3 regions of the Nocardia sp. NPDC046473 genome follow, and region 1 is predicted to be linked to each of the others. Evidence: riboswitches for the same ligand, from Rfam matches in the RefSeq annotation. Region 1 holds a riboswitch; each other region holds the start of a gene.
The links. Region 1 has a riboswitch for S-adenosylmethionine ahead of ABZ942_RS26610 (bifunctional o-acetylhomoserine/o-acetylserine sulfhydrylase). Riboswitches for the same ligand answer to the same signal wherever they lie in the genome.

Region 1 (9,667 bases):
TTCGTCATCCAGCGCCGGGATCACAGATTCCGCTGCGGCGGAAACCAATTCGGTGAACCGCCCGCCGCACCCCTCGATGCGGCGGGCGAGTCCCGAAACTCAAGCGGGCTCGGCGACCAGCGCCGCGCGCCCGGATCGACTGCCGTACAACGCGCGCGCCTCGGTCGGGCTGACCGTCTCCAGTCGGGTCGGCGGCTCGGCGTTGATGTGCTCCTTCAGGATCTGCCCCGCCATCGGCGCGATGAACGGTGCCGCGACCAGCAGTCCGAACGAGTTGAACCGGCTGAATCCCCAGACCAGCACCTTGGCGGGCAGCCGGACCGCGAGATCGACGATGCCCCACCGATCGAAACGCCCGAGCTTGCGCATCCACTTCGGCAGCGTCGAGACCGACGCCAGTGAAAGTAGCCTGCTGCCAATGTAATACGAGATGCCCGCGCCATTGCGCGGCGAGGTCCACAACAGGTGGTGCATGCCTTCCTCGGCTCGCTCGGAGGTGCACAGGCGCGGGCGGACCCGCTCGTAGTACGCGCGAACTTCCTCGCGTGAGCGCGGCACGTCCTCCGGCTTGCAGGTCTGCAGCTCGGCCGCGATCGCGCACTCCTGCCAGAAGCGCGTCTCCTCTTCCGGTGTCAGACCGGGCCCGAACATTTCGTACGCCTTGAGCACCGAGTGCCAGCCGGTGATGTGGATCCACAGCTGGGTGTCCGGGCTGTTCGCGCTGTAGCGGTTCCCGCTGATCGGTTCGATGCCGGTCATCGGCGCGTGGATCTGCATGAGGTGCTCGGCCGCCTGGATGGCGGTGCGTCCGTCGGCGATCGCGGCGATCAGGAAGTAGGAGAAGGTGTGATCGAGGCGCTTGCGCGGATCGCTGTAGATGCCGCGCGAGTCGGCGACGGCCGCGGTGAGGAACGGATCGAAGTGCTCGAGCACGACGGCCCGCTGGAAGCCGATGACCGCGGTCGGCGCGGTCCAGACCTTCCAACTGGGCGAATCGGGGCCGAAGAACCCGTAGTCGTCCCGGCGCAGGGTGGTCGGATCGAAGTGCATCACGTGCTCCTTTGCGGTGATCGCCCCGGCACCGGGGGTGAATACAACGCAACCGTAGCAATTGCTGGCAATGAATACAACGGTTGCGTAGCATTTGTGCTGGACGGGATGCGGGATCGAGACCGGGATGCTGTCAGGATGGACCGCATGGAGGTGCAGCGGCAGTGACGACATCGCGTACCGCGGCGGACAAGCCGCGCAGGCGCTACGCGCCACGCCTGCCGCCGGAACAGCGCCGCGCCCAGCTGCTCGACGCCGCCTTCGCGGTGCTCAGCCGGATGGAACTGCACGAGCTGAGCATGGAGGCGGTCGCCCAGGAGGCGGGCGTCGGCAAGCCGGTGCTCTACACCGTTTTCAAGACCCGCGCCGAACTCGTTGCGGCGCTGCTGGAACGGGAGCGCGAACGCGGCCTCGAACAGGTCGCCGCGACGCTGCCGACCGACCTGATGGGCGCCGACCCGGTCGTCGCCGCCTCGGCCACCGTCGAGGCGTTCGTCGGTGTGGCACTGGAGAATCCGACCCGCTGGCGCCTGATCCTCGCCGGTCCAGGCAACGCTCCCGACGAATACCGGGAGGCACTGCGCAATTCCCGAGCCGGCATCTTCGACCAGGCCGAAGCCCTGGTCCGCATCGGCACCGCACTCGAACCCCGTTGGGCCGGAGTAGATTCCGGCCTGCTCACCAACTCACTGCTACAGGTCGCCGAGATGCTCGGCCGCCTGGCCGTCAGCGAGCCCGACGAATACCCGCGCGAACGCCTCCAAGGATTCGTCCACGCCATCGTCGGTCTCCTGGTCGGCACCCCGCCAAAAGACGTTGGCGCATAGCACTTCCAGCAACCGTCGCGCGCAAGTCAGCGCCGACCGCACAAAATCACCTGCAGTTTCGGACGCAACCCGCGAATCGATGCGCGGCAGCCGAAATGATGCGCCGCACGCGAACTGGTGCGCGACAGGTAGATACGGCCCGCGCGCATCAATTCGCCTGCCGCTTGCGAAATTGCCAGCTGATTCAAGCGCGGCGCGCCAATCGGTGCGCGGTACGCAAACCTCAGCGCGGCGAGAACTCGTGCGCTCGAGGTGGATTCAGTTGGCAGGCTGACGGCTCTGCTGAGCCAACCGCATCGTTTCGGTCAGCAGCTTCGACACCGCAGCTGCCTCGGTGAGGAATCCGTCGTGTCCGTCGCGCGAGTGCACGACCTCCAGACCGTCGCAGCCCGGCAACCCCTCGGCCAGTTCCTGCTGCGTGCGCAGCGGATACAGCCGGTCGGAGTCGACGCCGCCGACCACGCACGGCACCGGCGTCGCGGCCAGCGCCGCGCGCACGCCGCCGCGGCCGCGGCCGATATCGTGCCGGTTCATCGCCTCGGTCAGCAGCACGTAGGTGCCGGGATCGAAACGCCCGCAAAGCTTGTCGGCCTGATGGTCCAGGTAGCTCTGCACCGCGTACCGGCCGCCGCGCCACGGATCCTCGGCGCCCTGCGCGCCGTTCTCGAACCGGTGGTCCAGCTCGTCCTCGGTGCGGTAGGTCAGGTGCGCGATGCGCCGGGCGATGCCCATGCCGGTCATCGGCGCGCGGTCGGTGTCGTGATAGTCGCCGCCCTGCCAGTCCGGATCGGCCTTGATCGCCGCGATCTGGGTGGTCTGCGTACCGATCTGGTCGGCGGTGGCACGGGCACCGACGGCCAGCACCAGCGCGGAGCCGACTCGATCCGGCGCGCCGACCATCCACTCGAGCACCCGCATACCGCCCATCGAGCCGCCGACCACGGCGGCCAGCCGCTCGATGCCGAGCAGGTCGATCAGCGCCGCCTCGGCGGCCACCTGGTCGCGGATGGAGATCTCCGGAAACCTTGCGCCCCAAGGCTTTCCGTCCGGCGCGAGGGTCGATGGCCCGGTGCTGCCCTGGCAGCCGCCGAGCACGTTCGTCGCGATCACGCACCACTCGTCGGTGTCGAGCGGACAGCCCGGCCCGACCATCCCGTCCCACCAGCCGGGCAGCTGATGGATGTCGTCCGGATGCCCGACCACGTGCGAGTCGCCGGTCAGCGCGTGCTCCACCAGCACCACGTTGTCCAGCGTGGCGGAGAGCTCGCCCCACCGCTGCACCGCGAGGTGCACCTGCGGAATGACCGCGCCGCTCTCCAGCTCGACGTCCCCGATAGCGATGATGCCGAGCCGCCCGTCCGGGGGTGGCAGGGCCACCCCGGACGGACGGGCGAAACCCGGTTCGGTACTCAACGTCACGTCGCCGCCGCCGTGAAACCGGCACGCAGGTCGCTCAGGATGTCCTCGATGCCCTCGATCCCCACCGCCAGACGGACCAGGCCCGGTGTGACGCCTGCGAGCAGTTGCTCGTCGGGCGTCAGCTGCGAATGCGTGGTCGACGCGGGGTGAATCACGAGAGAGCGCACATCACCGATGTTAGCCACATGGCTGTGCAGGGCTAATCCGTCCACGAACTTCTTGCCCGCATCGACACCGCCGCGCAGCTCGAAGGCGACGATCGCGCCGGGGCCCTTCGGCGCCAGCTGCTGCGCGCGCTCGTACCAGGGCGAGGTCGGCAGCCCCGCGTAGATCACCTTGGTGACGTCCGGGTGGGTGCTCAGGAATTCGGCCACCGCCTTGGCGTTGGCGACATGCCGCTCGACCCGCAGGCTCAGCGTCTCGATGCCCTGGCTGATCAGGAACGCGTTGAACGGCGAGATGGCCGAGCCGAGGTCGCGCAGCAGTTGCACGCGGGCCTTGAGCGCGAAGGCGGGCGCGCCGAGATCGGCGAACACCGCGCCGTGGTAGCTGGGGTCCGGGGTGGTGAAGCCGGGGAAGCGCGGCTGTCCCTGCGCGTCGGTCACCGTCCAGTCGAAATTGCCGCCGTCGACGATCACGCCGGCCACCGCCGAGCCGTGTCCGCCGAGATACTTGGTCGCCGAGTGCACGACGATGTCGGCACCGTGCGCCAGCGGCTGGATCAGATACGGCGTCGCCACCGTGTTGTCCACGATCAGCGGCAGCCCGGCCCCGTGCGCGATGGCGGCGATGCCGGGAATGTCGAAGATGGCGCTGCTCGGGTTGGCGATGGTCTCGCCGTAGAAGGCCTTGGTGTTCGGCCGGATCGCGGCCCGCCACTGGTCCAGGTCGTCGGGATCGTCGACGAAGGACACCTCGATGCCGAGCTTGGGCAGCGAGTAGTGGAAGAGGTTGTAGGTGCCGCCGTAGAGGTGCGGGCTGGACACGATGTGGTCGCCCGAGGACGCCAGGTTCAGGATCGCAAAGGTCTCCGCGGCCTGGCCGGAGGCCAGCAGCAGTGCGGCGACACCGCCTTCGAGCGCGGCGACGCGCTGCTCGACGACGTCCTGGGTGGGGTTCGTGATCCGGGTGTAGATGTTGCCCGGCTCGGCGAGGCCGAACAGCGCGGCGGCGTGATCGGTGTCGCGGAAGGCGTACGAGGTGGTCTGGTAAATGGGCAGGGCCCGGGCACCGGTGGTGCTGTCCGGTGCCTGTCCCGCGTGCACCTGCTTGGTCTCGAAGGACCACTGCGCGGTGGGATCGATATCGGCCGCGGGCACGGTGGAATCACTCATGAGCTTTGCTCCAAAGGAAAAGGTTGTTCGCCAGAACTACGGGGGTTATCGAGATTTGGGCGAAGGACAACAACACATTTCGGGAACCTCCTGAAAGCGCGCTTGCTCTCGACCTTCGAGAGCCCGGTCATCACCCGGAGCACCCCACCGCTGCTGGAGGGTTGCCGTCCAGCAAGCCGGGGCTTCGCGCTGGCACTCATGACCTCAGGGCATCATAACCGGCCGTCGCGCGACGGCCGAAACCTATCCGCGAACTCAGTCGGAAGTGCTGGTCCGCGCGCCGCCGCAGACCCGGACGAACTCATCGAAGGCCGCGCAGAACGAGTTCCGGCCTGCCGTGGCGGCGTCGTGCAGATCGTCGTAGTCGAACATGCTCTCACCGCACTCCATGGCGAGGTGGCCGATGAGCTGCCAGGAGCCGAGGATCAACCGCACCGGGAGCGCACACGGCGTGGTGGCGAGTCGCTCGGCGACCACCGCGGCGATGGCGATGTTCTTGTTGTCGGCGTGTTCGATGCTGCGCGCGCTGACCGCCGGACTGCTGCGCACGATCCGCTGCATCTGCTGGAATTGCCGGAACGAGACCGGTCCGCCGCCCGGTTCGTTGACGGCTTGATCGATCACCCGCAGGAATGCCGTGCGCAGCGATTCCAGTTCGTTGTCGGTGACCGGAAGCTCGCGCAGCGTCTCCGCCACGGCCTGGCCGAAGTCCTGCACCGGCCCGAGGACGATGTCCTCTTTGCTGTCGAAGTACCGGTTGATCGTGCGCGGCGAGACGTCCGCGGCATTGGCGATCTGCTCGACCGTCGTCGCGTCGAAACCCTGTGTGTCGCACAGGTTCAGCCCGACCTCGATGATCCGCAACCTGGTCTGCTGCTTCTTGCGTTCGCGCAGGCCCGGATGTGCGGTCGTTGCGGCGCTCGCAGAGGTTTCCGCTGCGGCCTTCGCGCCCGTCGGCGTCGGTGACTCGAGCATGTGCCCACCTTATCGCAACCCGGCGTTTTCGTGTCCGTAACCGTCAAATGTCGTATCACGACATTTTTCTCTTGACGCCAAATGTCGTCTGATGACAGGATAGCCAAGCACTTCCTACGATGAGGAGACGACGGTGACCGAGACTGCGACAGCGGTAGAAGTTCCGGTAAAACAAGGCAGCTCGGCGCGCTGGTTCGCCCTCGGCGTGATCGCATTGGCCCAGCTCATGGTGGTTCTGGACGCCACCATCGTGACCATCTCGCTGCCCTTCGCCCAGGCTGATCTCGGCATCAGCGACGGCAACAAGCAGTGGATGCTGACCGCTTACACGCTGATCTTCGGCGGCCTGCTGCTGCTCGGCGGTCGGCTCGCCGACTACCTGGGCCGACGCCGGATGTTCATCATCGGCCTGGTCGGCTTCGCCGCCGCGTCGGCACTTGCCGGTCTCGCGCAGAACGGCGCGGAGATGTTCGCCGGGCGCGCGTTGCAGGGCGCGTTCGCGGCGTTGCTCGCGCCCGCGGCGTTGTCGCTGCTGTCGGTGACCTTCACCGAGGCGCGCGAACGGGCCACCGCATTCGGCGTATTCGCGGGCATCTCGGCCGGTGGCGCCGCGCTCGGCCTGATCGCCGGCGGCGCGCTCACCGAATACGCCTCGTGGCGCTGGTGCCTGCTGGTGAACACCCCGATCGCATTGCTCGCCCTGGTCGGCGCGCTGGCGTGGGTGGTCAAGGACGTACCGACGCCGCGGACCGGCGGCTACGACGTGCCCGGCGCGGTCACCGTGACGCTCGGCCTGATCTCGATCGTCTACGGCTTCAGCCGTGCCGCCGAGGACGGCTGGCTGTCCGGCAGCACCCTCGGGCTGCTCATCGCCGGGGCCGCGCTGTTGATCGCCTTCGTCGTCATCGAACGGCGCTCGGCCAATCCGCTACTGCCGCTGCATATTCCGGGTGAGATCAACCGCGGTGGCGCGTTCCTCGCCGCGCTGCTGGTACCGATCGCCATGTTCGCGATGTTCCTGTTCCTCAGCTACTACTTCCAGATCACCCTGGGTTACTCGTCGCTGAAGGCCGGTTTCGCGTTCCTGCCGTTCCCGGCCGGTATCGCGATCTCCGCGGGTGTCACCAGTGCGCTGCTGCCGAAGCTCGGCCCGCGTCCGCTGATGGTGGCCGGTGCGGTGCTCGGTGTGCTCGGCCTGCTGTGGCTGGCCCAGCTCGGCTTCGGCGACAGCTACGCGTCGAGCGTGCTGCCCGCGCAGGTGCTGATCGCGCTCGGCATGGGCCCGCTGTTCGTCGGCATGCAGACTGTCGCGCTGCATCAGGTCGAGGAGGCGGATTCCGGCGTGGCCAGTGCGCTGCTCAACGCGGCGCAGCAGGTCGGCGGCGCGGTCGGCACGGCGCTGCTGACGACCATCTCGGTGCAGACGGCCAAGTCCTACGCGGAGAGTCACGCCACGATCGACAACCTGATCGCCCGCGCCTCGATCCACAGTTACGACGTGGCGTTCTACGTCGGCGCCGGATTCTTCCTGGCCGCCGTCCCGGTGATCGCGCTGATGATCCGGGACCGTCCGGCGAACCTCATCGAGGGTGCCGAGGACGGGGCGCGCCCGGTCCACGTCGGCGTCTGAATTTCGCAGTAATACCCTTCGGTCCGCGTAGCGCCAGCTCGGCGCTGCGCGGACCGTGGTCGTTGGGTGGGGCGACCTGGGAATTGCGGAATGACCTACCAGTCAGTAAGTTCGTGGGGTTTCTCACTCGGGGGGCTGCCCGCACACCACGATCATCGGCAGCAGTACGCTTGTCTTGTTTGCACCACACGTCTCGCGGACAACGCGGGGCATATACGTTGTCTGTTGGAACAGCTGGGGTCCGCTCACAAGCGTGTTCACCTGGCCGTGCAATGAGGGCACCATCCTAGGAGGACACGAAGATCCATGTCCAAAATCAAGGTTGAAGGTACCGTCGTCGAACTCGACGGCGACGAGATGACCCGGATCATCTGGCAGTTCATCAAGGACAAGCTGATCCACCCGTATCTCGATGTGAATCTCGAGTACTACGACCTGGGCATCGAGTACCGGGATAAGACGGACGACCAGGTCACCGTCGACGCGGCAGAGGCGATCAAGCGCCACGGCGTCGGCGTCAAGTGCGCCACCATCACGCCGGACGAGGCGCGCGTCGAGGAATTCGGCCTGAAGAAGATGTGGCGGTCGCCCAACGGCACCATCCGCAACATCCTCGGCGGCACCATTTTCCGTGCGCCGATCATCATCTCCAACGTGCCGCGCCTGGTGCCCGGCTGGACCAAGCCGATCATCATCGGCCGTCACGCGTTCGGCGACCAGTACCGCGCCACCGACTTCAAGGTGTATCAGGCCGGTTCGGTCACCATCACCTTCACGCCGGAGGACGGCAGCGAGCCGATCCAGCACGAGGTCGTGAAGATGCCGGAAGACGGCGGCGTCGTCATGGGCATGTACAACTTCAAGGCTTCGATCATCGATTTCGCGCGGGCCTCGTTCAACTACGGCCTGCAGCAGAACTACCCGGTGTATCTCTCCACGAAGAACACCATCCTCAAGGCGTACGACGGCATGTTCAAGGACACCTTCCAGGAGGTGTTCGATGCCGAGTTCAAGACCCAGTTCGACGCGGCGGGCCTGACCTACGAGCACCGCCTGATCGACGACATGGTCGCCTCCTCCATGAAATGGGAGGGCGGTTACGTCTGGGCCTGTAAGAATTACGACGGTGACGTGCAGTCCGACACCGTGGCGCAGGGCTTCGGCTCGCTCGGCCTGATGACGTCGGTGCTGCTGACCCCGGACGGCAAGACCTGTGAGGCGGAGGCCGCGCACGGCACCGTCACCCGGCACTACCGTCAGCACCAGCAGGGCAAGCCGACCTCCACCAACCCGATCGCGTCGATCTTCGCCTGGACGCGCGGGCTCGAGCACCGCGGCAAGCTCGACAACACCCCCGAGGTGATCGGCTTCGCGCAGACCCTCGAGGATGTCGTCATCAAGACCGTCGAAGGCGGTCAGATGACCAAGGACCTCGCGTCGCTGGTCGGTGGCGATCAGGGTTACCTGAGCACCGAGGAATTCCTCGGCGCACTCGACGCCAACCTGGCCCGCGCACTCCGCTGACCAGGGAATAACCCGGCGCTGGAAGCGAATCCGGCGCCGGGCGATGAGTTCCCCCGCCTCTCCGCGACTTTTGCCGGTCGTCGGTGCCGCAAGATTTTTCGCGGCGGGCTGCCGGCAACGACAGAGCTGGGCTCCGGTCGTACCCGGTGAGTTACCCATGTTCCAGCGAGATCAGTTGTCGCTCGGGCAGGCTGCTGTGAACAACGGGCACCCGCACCACATCGTGGTACGGGTGCCCGAACTGTTTCTGAGCAGGGGTAGGACTGCCGAGTCGCCGCCTCGGTCGAATGGCTCGACGCAGGAAGCGAATCTGAGGCCGGGGATGACGCTGACCACATCGAGTGGTCCGGCGGTCCGGGGCGCGTCGGATACACGGTTGTTTCCTAATGGAATTTGCCAGGTGGTGGGACAAGACGTGTCCCTATTGCGCGTTTTTACATTCTGACCTGCACGTTTTCTTGGTTGTAAGCGTGTCTGAACTCACGTTTACTCGACCGCCTGCTGAGGCGTTTCATGGATGCGTGACCACACCCCTCGCCGCCCAGGCCCCCGCACGCCCCGAGCCTGCGCGGACGACTTGGCATTTGCCTGCCATGCTCGCGCTGGCGCTGGGCGGGTTCGGTATCGGCACAACAGAATTCGTCACCATGGGTTTGCTGCCGGATATCGCGCGCGCCATGGGTGTGTCCGAGCCGACCGCGGGACACGCGGTGTCGGCGTACGCGCTCGGCGTGGTGATCGGCGCGCCGCTGATCGCCTCGCTGTGCGCGCGGGTTTCCCGCAAGAAGTTGCTCATCGCGTTGATGGCGGCGTTCACGCTGGGCAATGTGGCGACCGTGCTCGCGCCGACCTTCCACACCCTGGTGCTCGCCCGGTTCGTCTCCGGCCTTCCGCACGGCGCGTACTTC
Region 2 (9,667 bases), on a different contig from region 1:
GCGTCAGCATGGTCGCGCCGATGATGGTGAAGGTGCGGTAGCGGCCGGTCCGCGAGATCAGCTGGCCGGACACCACCGAACCGGTCATCAGTCCGAGCACCATGGGCAGCATCTGCAGACCCGCCAACGTCGGGCTGGCGCCGCGCACCACCTGCAGGTACTGCGGCAGCAGCGAGATGCCGCCGAACATGCCCGCGCCGACCACGAACGAGATCACCACGCCGAGCGCGAAGGTCTTGTTCTTGAAGATCCGCAGCGGGATCAGCGCCGCGTCACGCAGCGACTTCTCCACGAACACGAAGCCGATCACACCGGCCACACCGATCACATAGCAGGCAATGGAACGCCCACTGGCCCAACCCCATTCGCGACCCTGCTCGGCGACGATGAGCAGCGGCACCAGGCCGACGGCGAGGACGAACACGCCCCACCAGTCCACCCGGTCGGTGGAATGCGGCCGCTTCGGCAGCTTGAGCACCCGGTACACCACCGCGAGCGCGATCAGGCCGATCGGCACGTTCACCAGGAACACCCAGCGCCAGCCGCTCACCCCGAGGATCGTGTCCTGCCCGGCGAGTACGCCGCCGAGCACCGGGCCGATCACGCTGGAGGTGCCGAACACGGCCAGGAAGTAACCCTGGTACTTGGCGCGTTCCCGCGGCCCGACGATATCGCCGAGGATGGTCAGCGCCAGCGACATCAGACCGCCCGCACCGATGCCCTGCACGGCACGGAACGCCGCCAGCTCGTACATCGACTGGGAGATCGTGCACAGCAGCGAGCCGACGATGAAGATCGCGATCGCCAGCATGAAGAACTGCTTGCGGCCGAACATGTCGGACAACTTGCCGTACAGTGGCGTCGCCAGCGTCGCGGTGATCAGGTATGCGGTGGTCGCCCACGCCTGCAACGAGTAGCCGTCGAGGTCGTCGGCGATGGTGCGGATCGCGGTGGACACGATCGTCTGGTCCAATGCCGCGAGCAGCATCCCGAGCATCAAGCCACTCAGGATCACCAGGATCTGGCGATGAGTGAACGCGGGTGGCGCCTCCACCTTCTCAGCGGTAGTCACGACTGCGCCTCGCTGACGCTCGGCTCCATCGTGCCCACGGCGGCTGTGTCTTCGGTTCGCTCGCGTTGCTCGCTCACGTGTCTTTCTCCGTCCCAGTAAAGGTCTGATCCCAGTTGCGGCGCATCGCGGCGATCATCTCGGGTCTGGTGCGCTCGAAGTCGTCGACGAACTGCCGGAGCAGCTCGGCGAACTCGGCCCGGGATTGCGGCGCCCATTCGGCCAGCACCCGGGACAGGTTCTCGTTGCGCCGCCTACGGACCTCTTCGGCGACCGTCCGGCCACGTTCGGTAACGACGAGCACGGTGGCTCGCCCGTCCGCCGGGTCGGCCTGCCGCTCGACCAACTGCTTGCCGACGAGCTGTGCCACCTGACGGCTCACCGTCGACGCGTCCGAGTGCAACGCGTCGGCCAGCGCGCCCGATCGCATCGGACCGTCACAGCACAGCCGAAGCAGTGTGCCGTACGCGGCGGGGTCGAGCCCGTCCTTGGTCCACGTGCCGATCTGGGCCGCCGTACGGTCGCGGATCCGCTGCAATCGGGTGAGCTGCATCGCGATCGTGTCGATCGTTTGCTCGTCCAAACCCTATACCTTTGCTTGCATCAATCAATTAGTTGCGCGATGCAAGTATGCGGACGAGCCTCCTACTGGGGCAAGTGATTTACCGAGCTTTACTTACCCTTGAACTCCGGCGCCCGCTTCTCGAACACCGCTTTGATCGCCTCGGTGAGGTCTTCCGACGGCAGGAACGCGGAGTTCCACGCGGACACGTAGCGCAGCCCGGCGGCCACCTGGTCCTTGTTCCGCTGATCGAGCACGTCCTTCACACCCTGCACCACCAGCGGCGGGTTCGTGGCGATTTCGCGCGCGGTGGCGTGTGCCGCGTCCAGCGCCGCCTCCTGATCCGCGAACACGTCGTTGACCAGGCCGATCTTCTCCGCCCGTGCCGCGTCGATGTCCTTGCCGGTGTAGGCGAGTTCGCGCAGCTGGCCCTCGCCGATGATGCCGGGCAGCCGGTGCAGCGACCCGATGTCGGCGACGATGGCAACCTTCGCCTCGCGCAGGCTGAACTTCGCGTCCGCGCTGGCGTAGCGGATGTCGACGGCGGCGATCAGGTCCAGCCCGCCGCCGATGCACCAGCCGGAGATCGCCGCGATCACCGGCTTGCGGCAATCCGCCACCGCGGTCACCGCCGCCTGCAACTTGCGCAGCTCGACCAGGAACTCGGTGCGCGGCGCGGCGAACGCCTTGTCGGCCATCAGCGGGCCGAACATGCCGCTCATCGCGGGCAGGTCGAGGCCGTACGAGAAGTGCTTGCCCGAGCCGGTGAGCACGATCGCCCGGACCTCAGGGTCGGCGTCGAGGCCATGGAAGATCTCCGGCAGCTCCCGCCAGAAGTCCGGGCCCATCGCATTGCCCTTGCCGGGACCCGTCAATGTCACCTGTGCGACGCGGTCCTTCGTTTCTACGGTGAAAGCCTGCCAATCAGTCATTTGTACAGCGTATCGAGCAGGTGGGAGCCGGGCACTCCGCATCCCGGAATGGGGCACACACGCGACCAGCACGGTGTGGATTTACGAGCGCAGTTCGTGGCCCCGTGAACACGGTGCAGCCACCCGGACGTCAACATCGCGATCGCGCGGCCGGCACCCCTCCCATGTAAACCCTGCGCAAAATCGGTGCGGCGCACTAGGTCCCACCTCACCCTCGGGCGGATCATGAAGGCGGTCAGCAAACCTCAATCATCGAGTCGGAGGCCATCATGCTGATGCATCAAGGAATCGGTCTCGAACGGTTCAACGAAATCTCCCGTGCCCGTGCGATACACGCACTCTTCTCCTGCTGCTGCAATGTCACCTGGGCCGCCAAGCTCGCGGCCGCCCGGCCCTATCCGGATCGGGACGCGCTGCTGGCCGAGGCCGATATCGAGTTGCTCGCGTTGTCCCAGGGCGATCTGGATCGGGCACTCGAAGCAGTTGCGCACGAACAGGTCTCGGGCGGCAGCGTGACCGAGCTCGCGCGGATCACCCGCGCGCGGATCACGCTGATGCTCGGGCCGAGCGAGGGCTATCCGGAATACTGACGCATTATCGAGTAGCCCGGCGCACCATCCGCAATCGCTCTACTCTGGTGGCATGCGCAGGTCGACATTGCCACCGATCGCCTGCCGAGTCGCGGACACCCTCATCGCCCGAGGCCATCACGGTGTCATCGTGACCCAGCCGGCACCAACACCCACCATCGCCGATGCCGCGCGAACCCTCGGCGTCGAGGTGGGTGCCATCACCTCCGCGCTGGTCTTCCTGTTGGACGAGGATCCGGTGCTGCTGCTGGTTTCCGGCGCACACGAGGTCGATCTCGAGTCCACCGGAAAGCGGCTGGAGGGCACGCTCACCCACGCACCGGCCGAGATGGTGCGCGAGGTGACCGGCCAGCCGATCGGCGGCGTCGCCCCGGTAGGCCACCCCACCAACCTCCCCACCTGGGTAGACACCGCCCTCGCCAACCATCGCGAGGTGTGGGCCGCAGGCGGCCACCCGAACACGGTGTTCCGCACCTCATTTCACGAACTGGTGCGAATCACCGCGGGCCTGCCGATAGACGTCGACTGAATTCAGCAGAACTGCTGGCAGCGAATCGGACCACAAGTCACCGCGGGCGTTATAGGCGAGCCGTAGGAACCCCGCGTAGTTTTGGACGGGTGACCGAAGCAGAACGGCCCGCCACGGATATCCAGATCCCTGATGATCTGAGCGGGATCACCGCCGAACAGTTCCGCGCCTCGATGCGCCACTATCCGGCGGGCGTCACCGTTGTCACGCTGAACTCACCGAACGGCCCGATCGGCTTCACCGCGACCTCGTTCGCATCCCTGTCGCTGACGCCGCCGCTCGTGTCCTTCAACATCGCGCACACCTCGTCGAGTCTCACCGCCCTGCTGGACGCCGAATCCGTCGTCATCCATTTCCTCGGCGAACACCAGCACGACCTGGCCCAGCGCTTCGCCCGCACCGCCGCGGACCGCTTCACCGACCGCTCGCTGTGGACCACCCTGGACACCGGTGAACCCGTCCTGCACGGCACCCCCATCTGGCTGCGCGCCACCATCCACCAACTGATCCCGTTGGGCGATCACACCCTCGTCGTCGGCCTGGTAACCCGAGTCCACGACAACACCGACGAAACTCCCGCCGCCGCTCCCCTCCTCTACTACAACGGCCGCTACCACCGCCCCACCAGACTCGGCGACTGAACGCGGTCGCCGGGCCCGGGCGATGTTGCCGGGCTAGTCGACGAGGCAGGGGGCTGCGCCGGTGGGAGATTCGGACGTGAAGGGACGGGTTTCGGGGGTGGGGTTCCAGAGCCCCTGGGTGGTGGCGTAGTTCCAGGCCGGTCCGCCCTCGACGAGCGTGGCAATGGCTTGGATCAGGCGCTCTACGTCGGCGAGGGTGGTGCCGAGGCCGATGCTGGCGCGCAGGGCGCCGTCGAGATCGAGGCGGGCCAGCAGCGGGTGGGCGCAGAAGCGGCCGTCGCGGACGCCGATGCCGTGTTCGGCGGACAGGTAGGCGGCGACGTGGCCGGGAACGAAACCGTCCAGGGTGAAGGCGACGATACCGACGGTGTCGGGGGCGTCGGTCCAGATGCGCAGCAGGTTGACGCCGGGGATGGCCGCGAGTCCGGCGCGCAGTCGGTCGGCGAGCTGGTGTTCGTGCGTGGCGAGCGTGTCGGCGTCGATCTCACAGAGCGCGTCACAGGCGGCGGCGAGGGCGGCGGCGCCGAGCACGTTGGGTGAACCGCCCTCGTGCCGCTGCGGGGCGGGCGCCCATTCGGCGCCGGTGGTGGTGACCTCGCGGACCGCGCCGCCGCCGGCCAGGTACGGCTCGGCGTTGTCGAGCCAGTCGCGGCGGCCGACCAGCACGCCGGCGCCGAACGGCGCGTACAGCTTGTGGCCGGAGCATGCGAGGTAGTCGATACCGGTGTCGCGCAGGCTGATTCGCCGGTGCGGCGCGAGCTGGGCGGCGTCGACGAGGATGCGGGCGCCGCACTGGTGGGCGATGGTGGCCAGTCGCTCCAGCGGCAGCACCTCGCCGGTGACGTTGGAGGCGCCGGTGACCGCGAGCAGCGCGGCGGGCTTGCTACACAGCTCGGCGACCAGGCGCCCGATGGTCTCCTCGACCGTGGCCGCGGCCTGCACGACGCGGCGGCCGTGCTTGGTCCACGGCAGGAAGTTGGCGTGATGTTCGATGTCGAGCACCACGGTGTCGCCCGGGACACAGGACGCGAGCAGGTTCAGCGAGTCGGTGGTGTTGCGAGTGAACACCACCGCCTGGTCGTCGGTCGCGTCGAGGAAGCGGGTCACCGAACCACGGGCGGCTTCGTAGCACTCGGTGGAGATCCGGGAGGCGTAGCCCGCGCCGCGGTGCACGCTCGCGTAGAACGGCAGCAGCTGCTGGATCCGGTCGGTGACCTGGGCCAAGGCGGGCGCGCTCGCCGCGTAGTCGAAGTTGGCGTAGGTGGTTGTCCCGCCTTGGACGAGCGGCACCTGGAGGTCGTCACCGGAAACCCGGGCGAGGGGCGCACAGTTCTGGGTCACAACAGCAGTCATCACGAAATCCCGTCGGCTCTGGGACCCGCAATCAGGTGATTCGTCGAGTCCGCGCTTGCCGCACCCGGTCGGGTGTCAGCCCGGTCGTCACCCGGAGCACCCCACCGCGGAGGAGGGTTGCCGACCAGCAAGCCGGGGCTGAACGCTGGTACTCATGACCTGATCCGAGATTGGCAGACATCCCCCGGCGCTGTCAACTGGTCGGCGGCGCCGCGTGTTCGCCCGGAAATCTCGCGCGCTGGTCACCTCCGGCGGGACCGGTGGAAATCCATTGCTTCTCCGGCGACTTTGCGGTCACATCATGAGGTGTCGCTTTCGCTGCTGTTCAGCTTCGTCGGTCTGTGCGTGCTGCTGGCGCTGACGCCGGGCCCGGATTCGTTTCTCGTGCTGCGGTTCTCGCTGGTAGACGCCCGACCGGGCGTCGCGGCCGCGATCGGGTCGGCGCTGGGCGGGATCCTGTGGGCGGTGGTGGTCGCGGCCGGTGTCGCCACGCTGCTGGAGCAGTCGGCGACCGCGTATCGCGCGCTGAAGCTGATCGGCGGAATCTACTTGGTGTACTTGGGTATTCGCGCGCTGCTCGACCAGTGGCGGCAGCGCAGGACAGGCCGGGAAGCCACCGACGCCGAGGGTCTGGCGCACGCGAGCAGCGGCACCCGCGCATCGGTTCGCTCGGCGTTCACCGCGGGCGTCGTCTCGTGCATGTTCAACCCGAAAGTCGGCCTGTTCTATCTCGCCGTGCTGCCCCAGTTCCTGACCGAGGTCACTTTTGCCAACACCCTCGCCCTCGGCGCCGTCGAATCGAGCATTGCCGCGGTAGCGATGGTGCTCCTGGCCCTGGCCGCCTCTCGCGCGGTCACGCTGCTGCGCCGCCCGAAGCTCCGGGATCGACTCGAACAGGTGAGCGCCGCGATCCTGGCCACCCTCGGCCTCGGCACCGCCGCCTCCGCGGCCTGATCGCCCCTGCTCGAAACGCCCTGAGCTGCAAGATCACCAAGCCCATGTGGGGAATCACACCGGGATGAGCAGCTCGACGCAGCGACCGTCCAGCGAACCCACCGGGTAACCCGCCCACCAGGCGTTGCTTCGGCGCGCCCGACAAAAATCGCCACGACCTGCAACAACCCCGCCCACAGTCCCGCGACCGGGAACCGCGCCGGTGAACAACAAACGTCGACAACCCCGAGTACCGTGGACAACTGGTCACCGTGGCGTTTGCCCACTGGTAACCCAGCTATGACACAAACAACACCAGGGAAGTGCGAGGCAGGTCGAATGGGAGGTGGGCAGGGCGTCATGCTCCAACCACAGGTTGATGTGACGGTGGACCCACTACTTCGGACCGCGCACACGCCACCGGCCCGGACCCTCGTCGACATCCTGACCGCGACCGCGCTGACCCATCCCGACGCCCCCGCCATCGATGACGGCAAGGTGGTGCTCAGCTACCTCGAGCTCGTCGTCGAGATCGAGAAGACCATGGCCCGGCTCGCCACCGCGGGCGTGCGGCCGGGCGACCGGGTCGGCGTGCGGATGCCGTCGGGCTCCAGGGAGCTCTACCTGACCATCCTCGCCGTCCTGTACGCGGGCGCCGCCTATGTGCCGGTCGACGCCGACGACCCGGACGAACGGGCCCAGCTGGTCTTCGGCGAGGCGCAGGTCACCGCGATCGTCACGGCGGCAGGCATCGAGACGACACCGGCGGGTATCCGGGCCGCGACCGACCATCCGGCCGACGCGAGCACCAGCACCCTGCCGACCCCCGCCGACGACGCCTGGATCATCTTCACCTCCGGCTCCACCGGAACGCCGAAAGGTGTTGCGGTGACCCATCGCAACGCCGCCGCGTTCGTGGACGCCGAGGCCAGGCTCTTCCTGCCGGACGCCCCGATCGGCCCCGGCGACCGGGTGCTCGCCGGACTCTCGGTCGCCTTCGACGCCTCCTGCGAGGAAATGTGGCTGGCCTGGCGCAACGGCGCCTGTCTCGTGCCCGCCCCGCGCGACCTGGTCCGCACCGGCGCCGATCTCGGCCCGTGGCTGGTGCGCCGGGAGATCAGCATCGTCTCCACCGTGCCGACGCTGGCCGCCACCTGGCCCGCCGAGGCGCTGGACGCGGTCCGGCTGCTGATCTTCGGCGGCGAGGCGGTACCGCCCGAACTCGCCGAACGCCTTGCCGGAAATGGTGATACGGATCGCGAGGTCTGGAATACCTACGGCCCCACCGAGGCAACCGTGGTCGCCTGTGCCGCGCTGCTCGACGGCGCGTGGCCCATCCGGATCGGGCTGCCGCTCGACGGCTGGGACCTGGTGGTGATCGACGCGGCCGGAAACCCGGTGGCCGAGGGCGAATCCGGCGAACTGGTGATCGGCGGCGTCGGCCTGGCCCGCTACCTCGATCCCGCGAAGGACGCCGAGAAGTACGCGCCGCTGCCCTCGGTCGGCTGGGATCGCGCCTACCGCAGCGGCGACCTGGTTCGCAACGACAGCGCGGGCTTGGTCTTCCTCGGCCGCGCCGACGACCAGATCAAGCTCGGCGGCCGCCGCATCGAACTCGGCGAGATCGACAACGCGCTACAGCACCTGCCCGGCGTCACCGGCGCCGCCGCCGCGATCCGAACGACCAAGGCGGGCAACAAGATCCTGGTCGGCTACCTCGCCGGCACCGGCCCCGATTTCGACAGCAAGGCGGCCAGAGCCCAACTCGCCGAACAGCTTCCGGCGCCACTGGTCCCCCGGCTCGCCGTGGTCGACGAGCTACCCACCCGCACCTCGGGCAAGGTCGACCGCAACGCCCTGCCCTGGCCGCTGCCGAACAACACCGACGACGACGAGAGCGATCTCACCGGCACCGCGCAATGGGTTGCCGGACTGTGGGATTCGGTGCTCGGCGGCGAGGTCACCGACCTCGATGCCGACTTCTTCGACCTGGGCGGCGGCTCGCTGGCCGCGGCGCAGATGGTGACCGCGCTGCGTGCGCGTTATCCACAGATCACCGTCGCCGACCTCTACGACCACCCCCGCCTCGGCGCGCTGGTGGAACTGCTCGAGCAGAGCACACCGGCCGTCGCCGTCGAGGAGCGCGTGGTGCGCCCGACGCCGCGGCCCGCCCAGTGGGCGCAGGTGCTGGCAACCATTCCACTCACGACGCTCACCGGCCTGCAGTGGCTCACCTGGCTGGCCATCGTCGGCAATGTCGCGGCCTGGTCCGGCTCGCTGCCGTGGCTCCCGCAGCTGTCCTGGTGGTGGACGCTGGTGGCGTTCCTGCTCTTCATCTCACCGCCCGGCCGGATGGCGATCTGCGTGGCCGGCGCTCGACTGCTGCTGCGCGGCGTCGCACCCGGCCGGTATCCGCGCGGCGGCGCGGTACACCTACGGCTGTGGGCCGCGGTACGCCTGTCCGAGGCGAGCGGTGCGGAAAACCTCTCCGGCGCACCGTGGATGGTGCCGTTCGCACGGGCACTCGGCGCCAAGATCGGCAAGGGCGTCGACCTGCACACCCTCCCGCCGGTCACCGGCATGCTCGAACTGGGCGACGGCTGCAGCGTGGAACCCGAGGTCGACCTGTCCGGCTATTGGATCGACGGCGACGTCGTGCACCTCGGCCCGATCACCATCGGACCCGGCGCGGTGGTCGGCGCCCGATCGATCCTGTTGCCCGGCACCAGGATCGGCAAGAACGCGGAGGTCGCGCCCGGCTCGGCGGTATCCGGCAAGGTCAAGGCCGAGCAGGAGTGGGCGGGCTCGCCCGCCGCGAAAATCGGTAAGGCACAGCACCGCTGGCCCGCGCACACGCCCGATCGCGCGGCGCACTGGGTCGCGATCTTCGGCGTCACCTCGATGACCTTGGCCGCGGTGCCCATCCTCGGTCTCGGCTCGGGTGGTCTCTTCATCGCCTGGTTCATCCGCGACACCCGCACGCTCGCGGGCGGTTTGGGCCGCGCCTTCGCTATCCTGCCGGTCGCCACGCTGCTCAGCCTCGCGGTCTACGCAGCGG
Region 3 (9,667 bases), on a different contig from region 1:
GCCTGGGCGGCACGGCGCACTACGCGCCGTACGTCGCCAGCAAGTGGGCCATCCGAGGCCTCACCCGAACGGCGGCACTCGAGCTCGGCCGCGACCACATCCGGGTGAACACCATCCACCCCGGCGTGATCGCAACCCCCTTCATCCTCGAACCAGCAGCCGGCGCCACCGCGCCAATCGCCGACTTCTACTCCCCCGAGCCGTTCGCCATCCCCCGGCTCGGCGAACCGACCGACGTCACCCGACTTCTCCTGTTCCTCACGTCATCGGACGCCTCGTTCATCACAGGCTCGGAATACGTCATCGACGGTGGACTACTCCTCGGCCCCGCCCTTCAGGCCGAGGCCGCGTAAGCACTCCGGACACGACCGGATCGAACGAGGTCATCACGCTCGGTCGGACACTGAAGACGCGTGCCGGCGACGTACTCGCCTACCGTGCGGAGCCGTTCAGCTCGCGAACGGCTCCTTGGTTCGCCCGACCAGATCGGCGACAGAGTCGAGCACCATCGTCGGACGGTAGGGATACGCCTCGACCGACGCGCGAGTCGAGATGCCCGTGGTGACCAAGATGGTGCGCATGCCCGCTTCCAAACCGGAGATGACGTCGGTGTCCATTCGATCGCCGATCATCACTGTGGACTGCGAGTGCGCGCCGATCCGGCGCAGCGCCGAGCGCATCATCAGCGGGTTGGGCTTGCCGATGTAGTACGGATCGCGACCGGTCGCGCGGGTGATCAGCGCGGCAACCGAGCCGGTCGCGGGCAGTGAGCCGTCCCGGGACGGGCCGGTCGGGTCGGGGTTGGTCGCGATGAAGCTCGCGCCCTTCTCGATCAGGCGGATCGCGGTGGTGATCGCCTCGAAGGAGTAGTTGCGGGTCTCGCCGAGCACCACGTAATCGGGGTTGCTGTCGGTGAGCACGTAGCCGATCTCGTGCAATGCCGTGGTGAGGCCGGATTCGCCGACCACATAGGCGGTTCCGTTGGGCCGCTGCTCGTCCAGGAAGGTGGCGGTGGCCAGCGCGGAGGTCCAGATCGCCTCCTCCGGAATGTCGAGTCCGGTGTGCCGGAGTCTGGCCTGCAGGTCGCGCGGGGTGCGGATGGAGTTGTTGGTCAGCACCAGGAACGGGGTCTCGTTGGCGCGCAGTTCGGCGAGGAACTCGTCGGCGCCGGGGACCAGTTGGTCCTCGTGCACCAGCACACCGTCCATGTCGGTCAGATAGGACAGGATCGGTTCATCAGTCACCAGACAATTGTCCCACTAGAGACACAGTCGGACGGAGTCCGTCCGCAGACCGCGCATGGCCGGAGCGAATGCGGCGGTACGCCTACCGGACACGTTGATGAGGGGAAGTACGACGCGATGCGACCCTTCGCACACCTTCGGGTGGCGCTGACTATGGTCGAAGACGGCCGTATGACGTATGTGCGAAAAGCACCGGACAGTGCTCAAATGATCACCGAGGGGTGGGAACGTTCGCGATCCCGCGTCGGTTGAAGCGAAGCATGACCGCAGCGTGTCTGCGGCCGACAAACGGTGTGCGGGAATGCCCGCACAGGTGTGCAGCGAAGCGACAGGAGTGGCGCACATGGGTGAGCTCAAGCTCGGATACAAGGCGTCGGCGGAACAGTTCGGGCCGCGCGAACTGGTGGAGATCGCGGTGCTGGCCGAGGAACACGGCCTCGACAGCGCCACGGTGAGCGACCATTTCCAGCCGTGGCGGCACAAGGGCGGGCACGCGCCGTTCTCGCTGGCCTGGATGGCCGCGGTCGGCGAGCGCACGAAGCGGATCCAGCTCGGCACCTCGGTGCTCACGCCCACCTTCCGATACAACCCGGCCGTGATCGCACAGGCCTTCGCCACCATGGGTTGCCTGTACCCCGACCGGATCATGCTCGGTGTCGGCTCCGGCGAGGCGCTCAACGAGATCGCCACCGGATACAAAGGCGAATGGCCGGAGTTCAAGGAGCGTTTCGCGCGGCTGCGCGAGTCCGTCGACCTGATGCGCGCGCTGTGGACCGGCGACCGCGTCGACTTCGCGGGCGAGTACTACAACACCGTCGGCGCGTCCATCTACGACGTGCCCAAGGGCGGCATCCCGGTCTACATCGCCGCGGGCGGACCGCTGGTCGCGCGCTACGCGGGCCGCGCGGGTGACGGCTTCATCTGCACCTCCGGCAAGGGCATGGACCTCTACACCGAGAAGCTGATGCCCGCCGTCACCGAGGGCGCCGCCAAGGCAGGCCGCACCATCGACGACATCGACCGAATGATCGAAATCAAGATCTCCTACGACACCGATCCCGAACTGGCACTGGAGAACACCCGCTTCTGGGCCCCCCTGAGCCTCACCCCCGAACAGAAGCACAGCATCACCGACCCGATCGAAATGGAAGCCGCCGCCGACGCCCTCCCGATCGAACAGATCGCCAAGCGCTGGATCGTAGCCAGCGACCCCGACCAAACCGTCGACCTAATCAAGCCCTACCTCGACGCCGGCCTCAACCACCTGGTCTTCCACGCCCCCGGCCACGACCAACGCCGCTTCCTCGACCTCTTCCAGCGCGACCTCGCCCCCCGCCTGCGCGCACTCGCCTGACTCACAGACCCTGCACACCCCTCACAGCAGTTACAGCTGCTGTGAGGGGTGTCGATTCTCTGTGACACCCCCAACGACCCTCTCCACAGGCGGGACTTATCCACAATTCGGGGGTTGGCGGTGGTGGTGGGTGGGCTCGGTGCCGAGGATGGTTGGCATGGATGTTCCTGTTCCCATTGCGCGGCGGGATGCGCTTGCGGGTGGCTTTACTGATCGAGAGTTGCGTGGGATTGCGTGGCAGCGGGTTCGGCGCGGGTCCTATGTCGCCGCCGGTTCGGGGCAGGCCATGTCTGCTGAACATCGGCATCTGATGTTGGTGCATGCGGTGGCCGAGGCATCGAGTGCCGAGGCGGTGGTCAGTCATGTCTCGGCGGCGATTGTGCACGAATTATCTTGCTGGGCAATCTCGTTGGCGCGCGTTCAGCTCATACGTGCTCGCCGCAGCGGTGGCAGGGTGACTCGGCAAGTGGCGTTGCACTCGATGCGGATCGATCCCGATGAGATTGTGCAGGTCGGGCCCCTCCGCGTCACCAGTGTGGCGCGAACCGTCATCGACCTCGCCAGGTCCGTTCCGTTCGAGCAGGCCGTCGTCGTCGGTGATCATGCGTTGCACTCCGGCAAAACAACCCGCGACGAGCTGCTCGCTGAGCTCGCACGTGCCGAGGGACGGCCGGGGAATCCAGCGGCGCGGCGGGTGGTGGCCTTCCTCGACGGCAGGTCCGAGAGTGTCGGCGAATCGCGCAGCCGAGTAGCGTTGCGCGCCGCGCACTTCCCTGACCCCACCCTGCAAGCTCGGATCACCACGGCGACAGGCAAGATCGTCGCACGAGTCGATTTCCTGTTCCCGGAGTTCGGTGTCATCGGCGAATTCGATGGCCTGGTGAAATACCGCGGCTCCCTTGTCGGCGATCGACCACCCGAGGACGTCGTGATCGCAGAGAAAGCCCGCGAGGACGCACTCCGCGCACTCGGCTGGCTAGTCGTCCGCTGGACCTGGCGCGACCTGAACTCCCCCCACAATTGGCTCGCGCACCTAACCCGCGCAGCCGAAATCGGCCGCAGAACCGACCAAAGCGGCGGCTGGCATGTGCGCACAGACCCTCCGTACTCCTCACAACGGCTCTAACTGCTGTGCGGGGTACGGAGGGTCTGTGCAGACTCCCTAGCTCAGGGCGTGGTCGAGGTCGGCGAGGAGGTCTTCTACGTCCTCTAGGCCGATGGAGATGCGGACGACGCCGTCGGATAGGCCGATGGTGGCTCGGCCTTCGGGGCCCATCGCGCGGTGGGTTGTGGTGGCGGGGTGGGTGATCAGGGACTTGGCGTCGCCGAGGTTGTTGGAGATGTCGATGATGCGCAGGCGGTTGAGGACTTCGAAGGCGCGCTTCTTGGCCTCGTGCGCCGGAGCGTTCAGTTCGAAGGTGACGACGGTGCCGCCGGCGCTCATCTGGCTGGTGGCCAGGTCGTGCTGCGGATGTGATTCCAGGAAGGGGTATTTCACCCAGCTGACCGACTTGTTGGTCTCCAGGAAGCGGGCGATGCGCAGGGCGGATTCGGTCGAATGCCGAACGCGCAGTGGCATTGTCTCCAAACCCTTGAGCAGCGTCCACGCGTTGAACGGGCTCAGCGCCGGACCGGTATGGCGCATCAGGGTTTTCACCGGGCCGTCGATGTAGTCCTTCGCGCCCAGGATCGCGCCGCCGAGCACGCGGCCCTGGCCGTCGATGTGCTTGGTGCCCGAATAGACGACCACGTCGGCACCGAGTTCGAAACCGCGCTGCAGCAGCGGGGTGGCAAAGACGTTGTCCAGCACCACCTTCGCGCCCGCGGCGTGCGCGAGTTCGGTGACCCGGCGCACGTCGACGAGGGTCTGCATGGGGTTGGCCGGAGTCTCGAAGAACACCGCCTGGGTGGGCACCGACAGCGCCTGCTCCCACTGATCCAGATCCTCGCCGTCGACGAAGACGGTCTCGATGCCCCAGCGCGGCAGGATCTCGTTGCACACCACGAAGCAGGACCCGAACAGGCTGCGCGCGGCCACAAGTCGATCACCGGCACCGAGCAGCGCGCCCAACGCGGTGAATACCGCGGACATTCCGCTCGCGGTGGCGAAACACGCCTCGGCGCCGTCGAGCAGCCGCATCCGCTCCTCGAACATGGCCACCGTCGGGTTGCCGTAACGGGAGTAGACGAAATGCTCCACGTCGCCGGTGAACGCGGCCTCGGCGGCCTCCGCACTCTCGTAGACGAAGCCGGAGGTCAGGTACAGCGCCTCGGAGGTTTCCTCGAAACCGGAGCGCCGCAACCCTCCTCGCACCCCCAGCGTCGCGGGACCGACGCCCTCCGGCAGCGGCTTGTCGAACGCACCACCGGTAATCACGACTGCCTCCCGTAGCTGCGTGACCGCCCTTCGGGGCACGCAAACTCCGGCCCTTCGAATGTGCGCGACCACAGCTCGGGGCGCGCACATTCCGGCCGTTCGAATGTGGACCTACAGCACGTACTCATGACTGCCGCCAAGGCAAGCCGAGGGCACGCCAGCCGGCGCCGCCGCGATGTCCGTCCGCGTCGACCGGGCCTTCGAAGCCCTCGAGCACGTTGTACGAGGTGCCGAACCCGGCCTGGGTCGCGGCGATCGCCGCGCCGATGGAGCGCTGCCCCGAGCGGCACAGGAAGATCACCGGTGCCTCCGGGTTGTGCCCGTCGAGCGCCGTGACCAGCTGCTCGGTGAACTCGCCGTTGCGCGTGCCGGTCGAGTCGACCCACTCGATCAGTACCGTCGGGCGCTCGATCGAACTGGTGTCGGGCACGCCGACGAACTTCCACTCGGCCTCGGTACGCACGTCGACCAAGACGGCTTCGGGGTTGTCTCGCAACAGATCCCAAGCCTGCTGCGGGGTGATGTCACCGGCATAACTCATCTGGACCCTCCTAGAATCCGCACTTGCCGCGCTCGGGTTTGACGCGCGGCCAGGTCGTCACCCGGAGCACCCCACCGCGGAGGAGGGTTGCCGACCAGTATTGCCGGGGCTTAGCACTGGTTCTCATGACCTTCTGCTGAGATTGCCTGGACTAGGGTCGCCCTGTCAAATGGCTGCTCACGGTATGAGAATGCTCAATTACAGACCAACCATTTGTCGCCGGATCTGGTCAGATTCCAGGTCGCGGTCGCCTCGGTGCCGTCGACCTTGGTGGTGACCGTCGCCTTCGCCCGATCGCCGTCCATCTTCGGATCGTCGAGTTTGGTGATTTCCACGGTCTTTCCGCCGCCGGAGCGCCCGGCGAGTGGGGAGCGTTTCGGGTCGAAGCCCTGGCAGCCCGTGCCTGGTGGGGGCACCAGATCGGTGGTGTTCGACCCCTCGACGAAGTTGCGCACCGCGGCGGTGATCCGGTCCGATTCTGTGACATTTTTCTCAGCGGGCGACACGACACCGCCGATGATGATCGCACCGAGCACGATGACCGCGAGGACGGCCGCGGCGACGAACGGTGCCACGGAACGCTTGTCGGTCTGATCGACCGTGATGACTTCGTCCTGCGCGGGTGACTCCTGATCGCTCATACGACGATGATCCCTGGTCGGCAGGGATATCCGATGCGCGCCCCCGCCCCGGGTGGCCGTCGATGACGAAGGCCGTTGCGCCGCGCGGGGAATCGACGTCGCGAGATCGGGTAGCCCGGATAGCAGACGTCGATGGCATCCATTCAGTTCACGCACCGCCGAGGCCCGCCCCGCCAACCACCGATAGAATCGCGAGACTGCGGCCTGCTGTCATAGCCGCGGCTGGAGTGGCCACGAGCCGACAACTCCAGCGTCCGCGCCGCCAGGTGCAACCAGCCAGCGCGTAACTTAGCCTAGGCTAAGGAAGACGCCGTTAATTAGTTCTCGACCAAAAGGGTGCGCGTAAAAGATGACCGAACAGAGTGCAGCTAACCGCCCGCTCCGCATCGCCATCGTGGGCGCGGGACCGGCCGGGATTTATGCCGCCGACGCGCTGATGAAGTCCGATGCCGAGGTCAGCATCGATCTGTTCGAGCGCATGCCCGCGCCGTTCGGGCTGATCCGCTACGGCGTCGCGCCGGACCATCCGCGCATCAAGGGCATCATCACCGCCCTGCACAAGGTCCTCGACAAGCCGCAGGTGCGCCTGCTCGGCAATATCGACTACGGCACCGACATCACCCTCGACGACCTGCGCACCTTCTATGACGCGGTCATCTTCTCCACCGGCGCCAACGCCGACCGCGCACTCGGCATCCCCGGCATCGGCCTGGACGGCTCCTACGGCGCGGCCGACTTCGTGTCCTGGTACGACGGCCACCCGGACGTGCCGCGCACCTGGCCGCTGGACGCGGAGAAGGTCGCCGTGCTCGGCGTCGGCAACGTCGCGCTCGACGTGGCCCGCGTGCTGGCCAAGACCGGTGACGAGCTGCTGCCGACCGAGATCCCGCCGAACGTCTACGCGGGCCTCAAGGCCAACAAGGCGCTCGAGGTGCACGTGTTCGGTCGCCGCGGCCCGGCGCAGGCCAAGTTCACCCCGCTGGAACTGCGCGAGCTGGACCATTCGCCGACCATCGAGGTCATCGTCGATCCCGAGGACATCGACTACGACGAGGGCTCCGAGGCCGCGCGCCGCCACTCCAAGCAGGTCGACATGATCGCGAACACGCTCGAGCAGTGGGCGATTCGCGACGTCGGCAACCGCCCGCACAAGCTGTTCCTGCACTTCTTCGAGTCGCCCGCGGAGATCCTCGGCGAGGACGGCAAGGTCGTCGGCCTGCGCACCGAGCGCACCCAGCTCGACGGCACCGGCAACGTCAAGGGCACCGGCACCTTCAAGGAATGGGATGTGCAGGCGGTCTACCGCGCCGTCGGCTACCTGTCGCAGAACCTGACCAACCTGCCGTTCGACGATCAAGCAGGCACCGTGCCCAACGAGGCGGGCCGGGTGATCGGCGACGAGAACGCCGACGGCGCCGACCGCTACGTGCCTGCCACCTACGTCACCGGCTGGATCAAGCGCGGCCCGGTCGGCCTGATCGGCCACACCAAGGGCGACGCCAACGAAACGGTGGCCTGCCTGCTCGACGACAGCGCGAACTTCACCCCGGCCGCGCAGCCGGAGCTCGACGCCGTCACCACCTTCCTGGAGGGCAAGGGCATCCCGTTCACCACCTGGCAGGGCTGGTACCGCCTGGACGCGCACGAGCGCTCGCTCGGCGAGCCGGAGGGCCGCGAGCGCGTCAAGGTGGTCGAGCGCGAAGACATGCTGCGGGCCAGCGAGCCGCACAAGGTCTGAGCGACCCGCTTGTTACCTCCGCGACAGCAGAAAAACTCGCACTGAGGCATTCTGTACAGGTGTTCGATGCCCATCTCCACATCTTCGATCCGCGGTTCCCGCGGTTCGAGAACGAGGGCTACCTGCCCGGCTCCTTCACCATCGCCGACTATCGAAAGCGCATGTCGCGCTTCGATGTCGGTGGTGGCGCCGTGGTCAGCGGGTCCTTCCAGGGCACCGACCAGACGTATCTGAAGGCGGCCCTCGCCGAGCTGGGCGAGGGCTGGGTCGGCGTCACCAGGCTCGACCTGGACGCCACCGACGACGAGATCATCGAACTGGACCGGATCGGCATCCGCGGCCTGCGCTTCAACCTGAAGCGGGCCGCCGCCGACATCACCGGCATGACGCTGCAGGCGCTGCGCGCTCATGAACTGGTCGGCTGGCATGTCGAGGTGTACATCGACGGGCAGATGCTCGCGTCGCTGCAACCGGTGATCTCGAAGCTGCCGGTGTTCTGTATCGACCACCTCGGCATGTCCGACGAGGGCCTGCCCTACCTGCTGGATCTGGTCGATCGCGGGGCCAGGGTGAAGGCGACGGGTTTCGGCCGGGTCGCGATGAGCGTGCCGGACACGCTGCGGCGCATCCACGCGGTCAATCCGGAGGCGCTGATGTTCGGCACCGACCTGCCCGGCACCCGCGCGGGTCGTCCCTTCCAGGATTCCGATGTCGATCTCATCTGCGATGTGGTCGGCACCGACATGTTCGCCGTCCTGGAGGACAACGCCCGCGCGTTCTACCGCCTCCCGGCCCGGGTCCGCCCGCTGCCGGCCGACCCGGCCCCCACGCTGCCCATGTACACCACCGAGCAGCCGACCATCCCCATCCGCCGCGACCGCCTCCCGAAACTCGAAGTGGCAGACACCATCCCGCTGCCCATCATCGAATAACGCTCGGTCAGGCGACGATTGCGCCGATAACCCAGACTCCGGTGGCGAGTAGCGCGCCCAGCAGTTCGATGAGCATCGACAGGCCGACGCCTTTGAGCGCGTGAACCGTTGACTGCCAAGCTTGTTGGCCGACGCGGAGACGTTGGAGTTCGGAGAGGTAGACACCGAGGACGAAGCCTACGAACAGGCCGACCACGGGGATGACGAAGAAACCGATGATGCCGAGTACCGCGCCGAGGATCAAGGATCGGTTGGCGACGCCCGCGTCCTTCATCTTCCGGCCGGGCCAGGTGTATTTGATGACGCCGGAAAGCACGAGCAAGGCGGTGCTGATGGCGAAGACGATCCAGGCGGTGGCGCCGCCGGTCATGAAGGCCCACACCGCGATTGCGCCGAAGATCAGGATGACGCCGGGCAGGATCGGGACGATGATGCCGAGCAGGCCGACGAGAACAACCAGGCCGACGACGACCTCGCCCCCGGCACTCACAATCCCACCTCGCAGACGCTCGGTTCCGTCATGCGCGTGGCGCGCTCTCTCATGACTCCACCCTCACCGCGCCGGCTCGGTTACCGCGCTGCTGGGATTGTGACCTACCCGGTTGGCCGGTGCACAGCGCAGGGCGCGAGAGAACGACTCGACGTTATTGTCATACTGTCAATACAGCGCCGGGCCGCCGGTGCGCTGGATCAACGACGAACCGAGGTAGGGCGTGAGCACTCCATCCACCGCCGTCAAAGGCCCGCTCGCGGGCATCAAGGTCATCGAGCTGGCCGGCATCGGCCCCGGCCCGCACGCCGCGCTGCTGCTGGCCGATCTGGGCGCCGACGTGGTGCGGA

Region 2: another riboswitch for S-adenosylmethionine. It lies ahead of ABZ942_RS06935 (aminotransferase class V-fold PLP-dependent enzyme); the one in region 1 lies ahead of ABZ942_RS26610 (bifunctional o-acetylhomoserine/o-acetylserine sulfhydrylase).
Region 3: another riboswitch for S-adenosylmethionine. It lies ahead of ABZ942_RS22565 (rhodanese-like domain-containing protein); the one in region 1 lies ahead of ABZ942_RS26610 (bifunctional o-acetylhomoserine/o-acetylserine sulfhydrylase).

What each region holds. Positions count from the first base shown of each region.
Region 1 is NZ_JBEYZJ010000007.1:399,454-409,120, forward strand. Features, by position in the region: gene ABZ942_RS26595 (oxygenase MpaB family protein) at 100-1,050, opposite strand; gene ABZ942_RS26600 (TetR/AcrR family transcriptional regulator) at 1,215-1,877, shown strand; gene ABZ942_RS26605 (homoserine O-acetyltransferase) at 2,136-3,254, opposite strand; gene ABZ942_RS26610 (bifunctional o-acetylhomoserine/o-acetylserine sulfhydrylase) at 3,293-4,630, opposite strand; SAM riboswitch class IV at 4,724-4,834, opposite strand; gene ABZ942_RS26615 (TetR family transcriptional regulator) at 4,886-5,605, opposite strand; gene ABZ942_RS26620 (MFS transporter) at 5,739-7,235, shown strand; gene ABZ942_RS26625 (NADP-dependent isocitrate dehydrogenase) at 7,542-8,759, shown strand; gene ABZ942_RS26630 (MFS transporter) at 9,344-9,667, shown strand, end outside.
Region 2 is NZ_JBEYZJ010000002.1:295,774-305,440, forward strand. Features, by position in the region: gene ABZ942_RS06905 (MDR family MFS transporter) at 1-1,072, opposite strand, end outside; gene ABZ942_RS06910 (MarR family transcriptional regulator) at 1,146-1,652, opposite strand; gene ABZ942_RS06915 (crotonase/enoyl-CoA hydratase family protein) at 1,742-2,563, opposite strand; gene ABZ942_RS06920 (2-oxo-4-hydroxy-4-carboxy-5-ureidoimidazoline decarboxylase) at 2,833-3,153, shown strand; gene ABZ942_RS06925 (YbaK/EbsC family protein) at 3,206-3,682, shown strand; gene ABZ942_RS06930 (flavin reductase family protein) at 3,772-4,323, shown strand; gene ABZ942_RS06935 (aminotransferase class V-fold PLP-dependent enzyme) at 4,357-5,676, opposite strand; SAM riboswitch class IV at 5,723-5,836, opposite strand; gene ABZ942_RS06940 (LysE family translocator) at 5,983-6,630, shown strand; gene ABZ942_RS06945 (Pls/PosA family non-ribosomal peptide synthetase) at 6,970-9,667, shown strand, end outside.
Region 3 is NZ_JBEYZJ010000006.1:231,234-240,900, reverse strand. Features, by position in the region: gene ABZ942_RS22590 (SDR family oxidoreductase) at 1-353, shown strand, start outside; gene ABZ942_RS22585 (HAD-IIA family hydrolase) at 450-1,208, opposite strand; gene fgd (glucose-6-phosphate dehydrogenase (coenzyme-F420)) at 1,588-2,598, shown strand; gene ABZ942_RS22575 (hypothetical protein) at 3,053-3,724, shown strand; gene ABZ942_RS22570 (O-succinylhomoserine sulfhydrylase) at 3,761-4,975, opposite strand; gene ABZ942_RS22565 (rhodanese-like domain-containing protein) at 5,100-5,516, opposite strand; SAM riboswitch class IV at 5,531-5,647, opposite strand; gene ABZ942_RS22560 (hypothetical protein) at 5,711-6,157, opposite strand; gene ABZ942_RS22555 (FAD-dependent oxidoreductase) at 6,507-7,895, shown strand; gene ABZ942_RS22550 (amidohydrolase family protein) at 7,955-8,827, shown strand; gene ABZ942_RS22545 (DUF456 domain-containing protein) at 8,835-9,317, opposite strand; gene ABZ942_RS22540 (CaiB/BaiF CoA-transferase family protein) at 9,541-9,667, shown strand, end outside.